DNA from 2 places in the Martinezella lusitana genome. Region 2 is predicted to be linked to the other one. Evidence: riboswitches for the same ligand, from Rfam matches in the RefSeq annotation. Region 2 holds a riboswitch; the other holds the start of a gene.
What was found. A riboswitch is a leader RNA that binds a small molecule or an ion and turns the genes downstream of it on or off. The one in region 2 is predicted to bind S-adenosylmethionine.
Positions count from the first base shown of each region.

Region 1: another riboswitch for S-adenosylmethionine. It lies ahead of metA (homoserine O-acetyltransferase MetA); the one in region 2 lies ahead of HB780_RS28505 (O-succinylhomoserine sulfhydrylase).

Region 1 covers NZ_CP050308.1:2,292,710-2,297,516, reverse strand. The annotation lists gene HB780_RS24870 (vWA domain-containing protein) at 1-915, opposite strand, end outside; gene metA (homoserine O-acetyltransferase MetA) at 919-1,845, opposite strand; SAM riboswitch at 1,895-1,972, opposite strand; gene HB780_RS24860 (NUDIX hydrolase) at 2,052-2,474, opposite strand; gene HB780_RS24855 (AAA family ATPase) at 2,474-3,316, opposite strand; gene HB780_RS24850 (ABC transporter ATP-binding protein/permease) at 3,484-4,807, shown strand, end outside.
Region 2 covers NZ_CP050308.1:3,062,324-3,067,130, reverse strand. The annotation lists gene HB780_RS28520 (acyltransferase) at 155-742, opposite strand; tRNA gene HB780_RS28515 (tRNA-Gly) at 894-967, opposite strand; gene HB780_RS28510 (2'-deoxycytidine 5'-triphosphate deaminase) at 1,026-2,120, opposite strand; SAM riboswitch at 2,193-2,271, shown strand; gene HB780_RS28505 (O-succinylhomoserine sulfhydrylase) at 2,316-3,500, shown strand; gene apaG (Co2+/Mg2+ efflux protein ApaG) at 3,821-4,213, shown strand; gene HB780_RS28495 (Hsp33 family molecular chaperone) at 4,220-4,807, opposite strand, start outside.

The sequences.
Region 1 (4,807 bases), 770 kb from region 2:
ATCGGGGCCAAAAGTGCGGATCAGGTCTGATGTCGCGGTGATGTCGACGCGTCGGCGGCGATTGTCCTTCCATACGCCTTCATAGAGGCAATTGTGGAAGTAGAAATATTCCATGTGCCGGAATTCGGCGCGCGCGGCGGAGAAGAGTTCCTCAACCACGCGGATATGGTCGTCCATCGAGCCGCCAATATCGAAGAACATCAGCAGCTTGACGGCATTGCGCCGCTCCGGCCGCGTCTGGACATCGAGATAGCCGTGTTCGGCGGTGGAGCGGATCGTGCCGGAGAGGTCGAGTTCGTCGGCGGCACCTTCACGCACCCAGCGGCGCAGCCGTTTCAGCGCCAGCTTGATGTTGCGGGTGCCGAGTTCGACGCCGTCGTCAAGGTTTTGAAATTCCCGCCGGTCCCAGACCTTCACCGCCTTGCGGTGCTTGGATGTCTCCTGGCCGATGCGCACGCCCTCGGGATTGTAGCCATGCGCACCGAAGGGCGAGGTGCCGGCCGTGCCGATCCATTTCGAGCCGCCTTGATGCCGCCCCTTCTGCTCGGCGAGACGCTGGCGCAGCGTCTCCATCAGCTTTTCGAAGCCGCCGAGCGCCTCGACCAGCTTCTTTTCCTCTTCCGTCAGATGTTTCTCAGTGAGCTTGCGCAGCCATTCCTCGGGAATGGTGGCCGCCTCACTCGCCTCAGTGCCGCCGCCGATCGCCTCGACGCCACGGAAATAATCGGCGAAGACCTGGTCGAAACGGTCGATGAATCGCTCGTCCTTGATCAGCGTTGTGCGGGCCAGATAATAGAAGGCTTCGACGTCATAGTCGGCGATCCCTTCCTCCATTCCCTCCAGAAGCGACAGGAATTCCCGGAGCGTCACCGGAACCTTCGCTTCCTTCAGTTTCAGGAAGAAGAGAATGAACAAGGGTCAGGACCTCTCGTTGCCGATCTCCTCCAGATCATAGGACGTGGTCTGGTAGAGTTCGTTGATCCAGTTGCCGAAGAACAGATGCGCATGGCTGCGCCAACGGTTCTGCGGTGGGATTTCCGGGTCGTTATGCGGGAAATAATTATGCGGCATCTTGATCGGCACGCCGGCATTCACGTCCCGGAAATATTCATCCGCCAGCGACGTGGAATCATACTCCACATGATTGAACATGTAGAGCCGGTTGCAGTCGCGCTCATGCACCAGGCAGATGCCCATCTCGCTCGATTCCATCAGGATCTCGAGGTTCGGCACCTTCTCGATGTCGGCGCGGCGCACTTCGGTCCAGCGCGATACCGGCACGGCAAAGTCATCGGAGAAGCCGTTGAGATAGACCGAGGATGGCTTCAGGTTCTGGTGACGATAGACGCCGAAGGCTTTCTCCTTCAGCGTATATTTCGGCACCTTGTGGAAGTGATAGGCCGCCGCCATGGCGCCCCAGCAGACATTCAGCGTCGAATGGACATTGGTCGTCGTCCAGTCGAAGATCTGCTTCATCTCGTCCCAATAAGTGACCTCTTCGTACTCCAGCAGCTCGATCGGCGCGCCTGTGATGATGAAGCCGTCGAACTTGCGGTGCTTCACCTCTTCCCAGGTATGATAGAAGGAGAGCAGATGTTCTTCGGACGTGTTCTTGGCCTTGTGGCCGCCGACGCGGACCAGCGAGAATTCCACCTGCAACGGCGAGGCGCCGACCAGGCGCGCCATCTGCACCTCGGTTTTGATCTTGTTCGGCATGAGGTTGAGAAGCCCGATCTGAAGGGGACGGATATCCTGACGGATCGCCATCGTTTCAGTCATCACCCGCACACCCTCGTTCTGAAGGGCTTCGAACGCGGGCAGCGTGTCGGGAATCTTGATGGGCATCGTTACCACTCGACCAAAAAACAAAAACCGGCCGCGATCATGAATCGCTACCGGTCCGCACGCGGCCCTTTAGCGACTTATTTAACGTGGCTGCAAGCCGGCCGGCCAAATCACCACAAGGCAAATTCAATAAACCCGCGGCCTCTATCGGTCAATGGGGAAGCGCTTGAGGGAAAAGCCGGTGTCGGGCTGCATGCCGGTGGCCTCTACAGATCTTCAAGGAAGTGCTGCATGCCGTAGCCGAGACGCTGCCTTGCCGCCACGATCGGCAGCCAGAAGAAGCGGAAGCGGATCGGGTCGCTGCCGTCGAACGGCGTCATTTCGAGATGGAGCCAGCTATCCGGCGTTGCTTCGGGCAGGGTGCAGCGGAAATAGTGTCTCTGATGATGGTATTCGCGCCCGTCCTTTTCGAAGCGGTAGTCGTGAATGCCAAGCGGACGTAATTCGGTCGCCGCAAGCCCGGTCTCTTCCTCGAATTCGCGTCTCGCCGCTGCAGCTATATCCTCGCCGGGCTCGACGGTGCCGCCGGGAACCTGCAGCTCGACAGCGGGAAAGTCCGGTTCGTCGAAGACCAGCAAATGCCGGTCGCGCAGTGCATAAATCAGGACTTTGACGGCATCCGGCCGCATTATTTCGACTGACCCCGCGCCATGAAAGCCAGCCGTTCGAAGAGGTGGACATCCTGCTCGTTCTTCAACAGCGCGCCGTGCAGCTTCGGCAGGACGGTCTTCGCATCGACACGCAGGGTGGCCGGATCGACATCGTCGGCGACAAGGAGGCGGATCCAGTCGAGCGCCTCTGAGGTGGACGGCTTCTTTTTCAGGCCCGGCACATCGCGGATCTCGAAAAATTGGGCCAGTGCCGCCCGCACCAGCGTCTGCTTGATGCCGGGATAATGCACCTCGACAATGCGCGTCAGCGTCTCAATGTCGGGAAAGCGGATGTAGTGGAAGAAGCAGCGGCGCAGGAAGGCGTCGGGCAACTCCTTTTCATTGTTGGAGGTGATGATGACGATCGGCCGGATGGCGGCGCGGATGGTTTCGCCGGTCTCGTAGACATGGAATTCCATGCGGTCGAGTTCCTGCAGCAGGTCGTTCGGGAATTCGATGTCCGCCTTGTCGATCTCATCGATCAGCAGCACGCATTTCTGCGACGCCGTGAAAGCCTGCCAGAGCTTGCCCCGCCGGATATAGTTCCGGACATCATGGACGCGCTCGTCGCCTAGCTGGCTGTCGCGCAGGCGAGAGACGGCATCGTATTCGTAGAGGCCCTGCTGCGCCTTCGTGGTCGATTTGATGTTCCATTCGATCAGGTCGAGACCGAGAGCGGTTGCCACCTGACGGGCCAGCTCCGTCTTACCGGTGCCCGGCTCGCCCTTCACCAGAAGCGGCCGTTCCAGCCGGATGGCGGCATTGACGGCGACCATCAAATCCTTGTCGGCGATATAGTCCGCAGTTCCCTGAAATTGCATCGGAAGGCTTTCATCAATATTTGAGGCGCAAGCTAGTCCCTGGCCTTAATCGGTTCAAGGCATGAGTCGGTGTATATATTGAACGTGATCGCCCTGATGAACTGCGTGGATGGACATGTGGGCAGGTGATGGTTAACTGACGGTACGTGCGTCGCAGGGAAGTATTGATGGCAGTTGAAACGCAAGCCGCGCCGAATAATCAGGGAAACGACCGGGTCGGATACGATTTCAGCGTTCTCTATCGGCTGAGGATGATGTTTTCCGCCTTTTGGGGTTCGGCGGTCCGCATCAAGATCATTTCGCTGACAGTCTCGCTGTTCGTGATCATTATGGTCACGGCCTATGTCCAGGTCCTGCTCAATAGTTGGAATGCGCCGTTTTATGATTCGCTGGCGCGGCGCGATACTGGCGCCTTCTTCCACCAGCTTGGCGTTTTCGGCATCATTGCCGGCTCGCTTCTCGTCCTCAATGTCATCCAGGCCTGGTTCAACCAGATGACCGCGCTCTATATGCGCGAGGGCCTGGCGCGCGATCTCGTCGATCAATGGCTGAAGGCCAAGCGCGCCCTTCGTCTCGCCTCTTCCGGCCTGATCGGCGTCAATCCCGACCAGCGACTGCACGAGGATGCGCGCAATCTCGCTGAGAGCACCACGGGCCTGGCGATCGGCCTGGTGCAGGCGACGATCCTGCTCCTGAGCTTTATCGGCGTGCTCTGGGAACTGTCCAATGGCATGGTCTTCCATTACAACGACATGAGCTTCTCGATCCCCGGCTACATGGTCTGGGCGGCGATCATCTATGCCGGTTCGGCGTCGTTCCTCAGCCAGTTTGTCGGCCGCCGGCTGGTGCGGCTGAATGCTGACCGCTACTCCAAGGAAGCCGAACTGCGCTTTGCGCTGATGCATGCCAACGAACATATGCCGGCGATCACCATTGCCAGCGGTCAGGAGAACGAGCGCCGGCGGATCAATCTCGATATTTCCGCCGTGCTTGCCGTCATCCGCCAGCTTGCCATCGCCAATACCAATCTCACATGGGTCTCGGCCGGCTACGGCTGGCTGGTGCTGATCATTCCGATCCTGGTGGCTGCGCCCGCCTATTTCTCCGGCGGGCTGACTTTTGGCCAGCTGATGGTGGCGGTCGGCGCCTTCAATCAGGTCAATACGGCCCTGCGCTGGTATGTCGCCAACTTCGGGCCGATCGCCGAATGGCGCGCGACGCTGATGCGCGTCACCGATTTCCGCCAAGCGCTGATGGAAATGGACGATACGACGCCGATGCCGCACACCATCACCTTCGACCAGGCAGCCCCCGGTACGATGGCATGGACCGACATGGAGATTTCCACCAAGACCAGTGAGGATGCCATGGAAAATGGCTTCCGCATTCGCGAGGGCTCGGTGACCATTGCCGCCGGCGAGCACATCATGGTCAATGGCGATCATGGCGTGAACCGCAGGCTGCTGTTCCAGTCGCTGGCGCATCAATGGA
Region 2 (4,807 bases):
TGACGATGACTAAGCCTCCGGGTCGGGTGTCCAGCTTTCCGATTTGAAGGCCGGTTTAGCAGAGTCATCCCGCAGGGGGAATATCGCGCCGTGCCACGAACCGGAAACTTCCGATAGGACAGGGCAAAATCATCGGCCGCAAAGGCAGTTTTGCCTAGCGATCCGCGATCCGTTTGAGGGGCGGAAGCAATTCGAGTTTTGCGGGCGTGGCCTTGCCTTTTTCCCCTCGCCGCCTGATCAATTTCGCGGGGGCGCCGACATAGATGCCATAGGGCACGGTCTTTCCCTTGACGACGGCATTCGCGCCGATGACACAGCCCCTGGTGATGTGCGAGCCGCCGAGAATCTTCGCTCCGGCGCCGATCCAGACATCGTCCTCGATGATAACGGGCTTCTTGGTCACACCCTGCATGCGGATGAGCTGTGTCGGATCATCGAAATTGTGATCGAACGACACGACCATCGCGTGGGCGGCAATCCGCACGTCGTTGCCGATGGTAATCCCACCGCGTCCCAGCAGAATGACGTAGTCATTGAGCGAGGCATGATCGCCGATCTCGATGCTGCCGCGCTGTGCGTCGATGACGACGCCATTGCGGATAAAAGCCTTTGCGCCGATGCGAACGCCGCCATCCTTCCAGATGATCGTCGTGCCGCGCGGGACCTTCGTGCGGCGGGAGATCCGCAGCACGCCGCGCATAAAAATCGCCTTCAGTCTGTAGAATGACGCAAAGTTGAGCATCTGGTCCGTTCCGGTTAGGGACGACCTTCTGTCATGGTTGTCTGTCAGCAACCTGAACAAACAAAGGTTTTATCGTGGCGACATTCGATCGTCGCGGTCGGCTCTAGTCGCCAAGCGTCTGAAGCCGGAAATTCCGCGTCTGTCGTGAACTTGGAGCGGGTGAAGGGAATCGAACCCTCGTATTCAGCTTGGGAAGCTGCTGCTCTACCATTGAGCTACACCCGCCTGATATCCGGAGATGTCCAACAGTTGCCGGCCTCTGTCAAGGCCGGCAACTGAGTGATCACAGCCGGAAATGCTTCGACAGCTTCAGGCCCTGTGCCTGATAGTTCGAGCCGAGGCCGGAGCCGTAGAGGCTTTCGGGCTGCTCCAGCATATGTTCATAGACCAGACGGCCGACGACCTGGCCGTCTTCCAGGATGAAGGGGACTTCGTGGCTGCGCACTTCCAGCACGGCGCGGCTGCCACGGCCGCCGGCGGGCGCATGGCCGAAGCCCGGATCGAAGAAGCCGGCATAATGGACGCGGAACTCGCCGACCAGGGGGTCGAAGGGCGTCATCTCGGCGGCATAATGCGGCGGCACATGCACGGCCTCGCGCGAAACGAGGATATAGAACTCGTCCGGATCGAGGATCAGTTCGGTGCGGCCACGGCTATAGAGCGGCTCCCAGAAATCGAAGATATCGTGCTGCGCCTTCTTGTCGACATCAACGACGGCGGTGTGGTGCTTGCCGCGATAGCCGATCAGGCCTTCCTTGTCGCCGGCAAGATCGATCGACAGCGCGATGCCGCCACCGGTAACGTTCGGCAGCTTGCTGGCAACCAGCGTTTCGCTCTCGTGCAGCGCTATCAGTTCGGCTTCGCTCAGCAGCGCCTTGCCGACCCGGAAACGGATCTGCGACAGGCGCGAGCCGCGACGCACGACGATCGGGAAGGTACGCGGGCTGATCTCCAGATAGAGCGGGCCGGAATAACCAGCCGGGATCTTGTCGAACTCCTGCGCCCGGTCTGTGATGACGCGGGTGAAGATGTCGAGGCGGCCGGTCGAGCTTTTCGGATTGGCCGATGCCGACATGTCGGCCGGCAGGTCGAGGCGTTCCATCAAGGGCACGATGTAGACGCAACCGGTTTCCAGGACAGCGCCTTCGGAAAGATCGATGACGTGGAGCTTCAGCCGGTCGAGCTTGTCGGCGACGAGATGCGATGGGCCGGGCATAAAGCTGGCGCGGACGCGGAAAGCATGCCCGCCGAGCCGCAGATCAAGGCTCGCCGGCTGGATCTGATCGACGTCCAGCTCCCGTTCGCTCGTCAGCCGTCCCGCCTCGTAAAGCGCGGCAATGGCGCGATCGGCTAAAATTCCAGTATTGCGAGCCATCATGCCTCATCCATAATTTGCGAGGGACAAAACCAAACTCAGGGAATTGACGCAAGCGGTCAACAGCAGTATTGCAACTTATCCCGTGGTGATTTGGCCGGTCGGCTTGCAGCCACGTTAAATAAGTGGCTAAAAAGACCGGGTTGAAAACCGGTCTGCAATTGCGGCCGGTTTTTTTGTTTTGAAAGTGGTGATGGCATGAGCAAGACTTGGCGCCCAGCAACCCAACTCGTTCACAGCGGAACGCTCCGCTCGCAATTCGGCGAAACATCCGAAGCGATCTATCTGACCCAGGGCTTTGTCTACGACACATCGGAAGCCGCCGAGGCGCGCTTCAAGGGCGAGACAGACGGTTTCATCTATGCCCGCTACGGCAGCCCCACCAATGACATGTTCGAAAAGCGCATGTGTGCGCTGGAAGGCGCGGAAGATGCTCGCGCCACCGCCTCCGGCATGGCCGCCGTTACCGCCGCCATTCTCTGCCAGCTGAAGGCCGGCGATCACATCGTCGCTGCCCGCGCCCTGTTCGGCTCCTGCCGCTGGGTCGTCGAGACGCTGGCACCGAAATACGGCATCGAGTGCACGCTGGTCGACGGCCGCTTCATCGAGAACTGGGAAAAGGCAATCCGTCCCACAACCAAGGTGTTCTTCCTGGAAAGCCCGACCAACCCGACACTGGAAGTGGTGGATATTGCCGCTGTTGCCAAGCTCGCCAACCAGATCGGCGCCAAGGTTGTGGTCGACAACGTCTTCGCGACGCCGCTATTCCAGAAGCCGCTGGAACTCGGCGCCCATATCGTCGTCTACTCCGCCACCAAGCATATCGACGGCCAGGGCCGCTCGCTCGGCGGCGTCATCCTCTCCGACAAGCAGTGGATCGACGAGAACTTGCAGGATTATTTCCGCCATACCGGTCCGGCCATGTCGCCGTTTACCGCCTGGACGCTGCTGAAGGGCATCGAGACGCTGCCGCTGCGGGTCGCACAACAGACTGCAAATGCCGCCAAGATCGCCGATTTCCTCGCCGATCAGGGCAAGGTTGCCAAGGTGATCTATCCCGGCCGCAAGGATCACCCGCAGGCCGATATCATCGCCAAGCAGATGACCGGCGGCTCGACGCTGGTGGCCTTCGAGCTGAAGGGCGGCAAGGAAGCAGCCTTCAAGCTGCAGAACGCGCTGGAGATTGTCAGGATCTCCAACAATCTCGGCGATAGCAAGAGCCTCATCACGCATCCGGCCACCACCACGCACAAGAACCTCAGCGACGAGGCCCGCGCAGAACTCGGCATCTCGCCGGGCACCGTGCGCTTCTCCGCCGGCATCGAGGATGGCGACGATCTGGTCGAGGATTTCGCCCGCGCGCTGGAGCAGGTTTCAGCCTGAGTTTTCCATCCCGGCCCGCCCGGATCTCGTTCGGACGGGCCGGCACGCCCTGCCAGCAGGCGTGCCTGACGGCTTCGGCTAAGGCCGATTGGCCTTGGAACTAGCCTTAGTCCCTGAAAAGCCGTATGATTTACCCGTTGTAGGGGTTTTGACCGATCCGTTCCTTGACGGGACAGGTTGTGTATAGGATACCGCTAGATGTCCCGCTTTCGTGGGATGATGGATAGCGGAGCAGATGCCCTAGACTTAAAATGCTGGAGCGTCCGATGTGCGTTTATTGGAACGCACGACGTTTCGGAGTAATGACCAAGGTGTCAGGCATGTATCGCGCTCTAACACGGGATATCGAAGTCGTCGTCGAACCGTTTTATCTGGAGGAGCAATCCGATCCGGATGACGACCGCTATGTCTGGGGTTATCGCATCGTCATTTCCAACCATTCCGCCCTCAATGTCCGGCTGGTGACACGCTATTGGCACATCACCGATCAGAACGGGCTGGTGGATGAGGTGACCGGGCCTGGCGTCGTCGGCGAGCAGCCCCGGCTTGGCCCCGGCGATACCTACGAATACTCGTCAGGCTGCCCGCTCGATACGCCATCGGGCATGATGTTCGGCCATTACCAGATGGAAACGGACGACGGGGAGCTCTTTCACGTCAAGATCCCCGCCTTTTCTCTGGATACGCCCAATCTGCTGCGGACGCTGAACTAAGCCCGATCAGGCTTGCCCTACCTCTGAGACGTCGAAGCGATAGGTGGTCGAGCAGAATTCGCAGGTAACGGCGATTTCGCCATTCTCCTGGCTCACCTCGATTTCCTCGGCGGAAAAGCCCTGCAACACGCCCTTCAGCTTGTCGCGCGAACAGGTGCAACGGTCGAAGACTGCCTTCGGTTCATAGACACGCACGCCGCGCTCGTGGAAGAGACGGAACAGCAGACGTTCCGTGCCGACCTGCGGGTCGGTCAGTTCATCGGCATCGATGGTTTCGACCAATGTCCGGGCTTCGTCCCAGGCATCGTCCTCGACGTGATAGCGCGGGTTGATGTCGCCGTCGCCACCGTGAAGATCCGGCTGGCGCATGCGCTCCGGCGCTTCGGGCAGGAACTGCGCGATAAGGCCGCCCGCCCGCCAGCGATGGCGCGGCTTGCCGGCCTCGTCGCGGTCGAACAGTTCAGCAGCGCCAAGGCGAACGCGGGTGGGGATCTGCTCCGACTGGCGGAAGTAGGTCCCGGCGATCTCCTCGAGCGAGGCGCCGTCAAGCGCCACGATCCCCTGATAGGGCTGGCTGTAGCGACCCTGATCGAT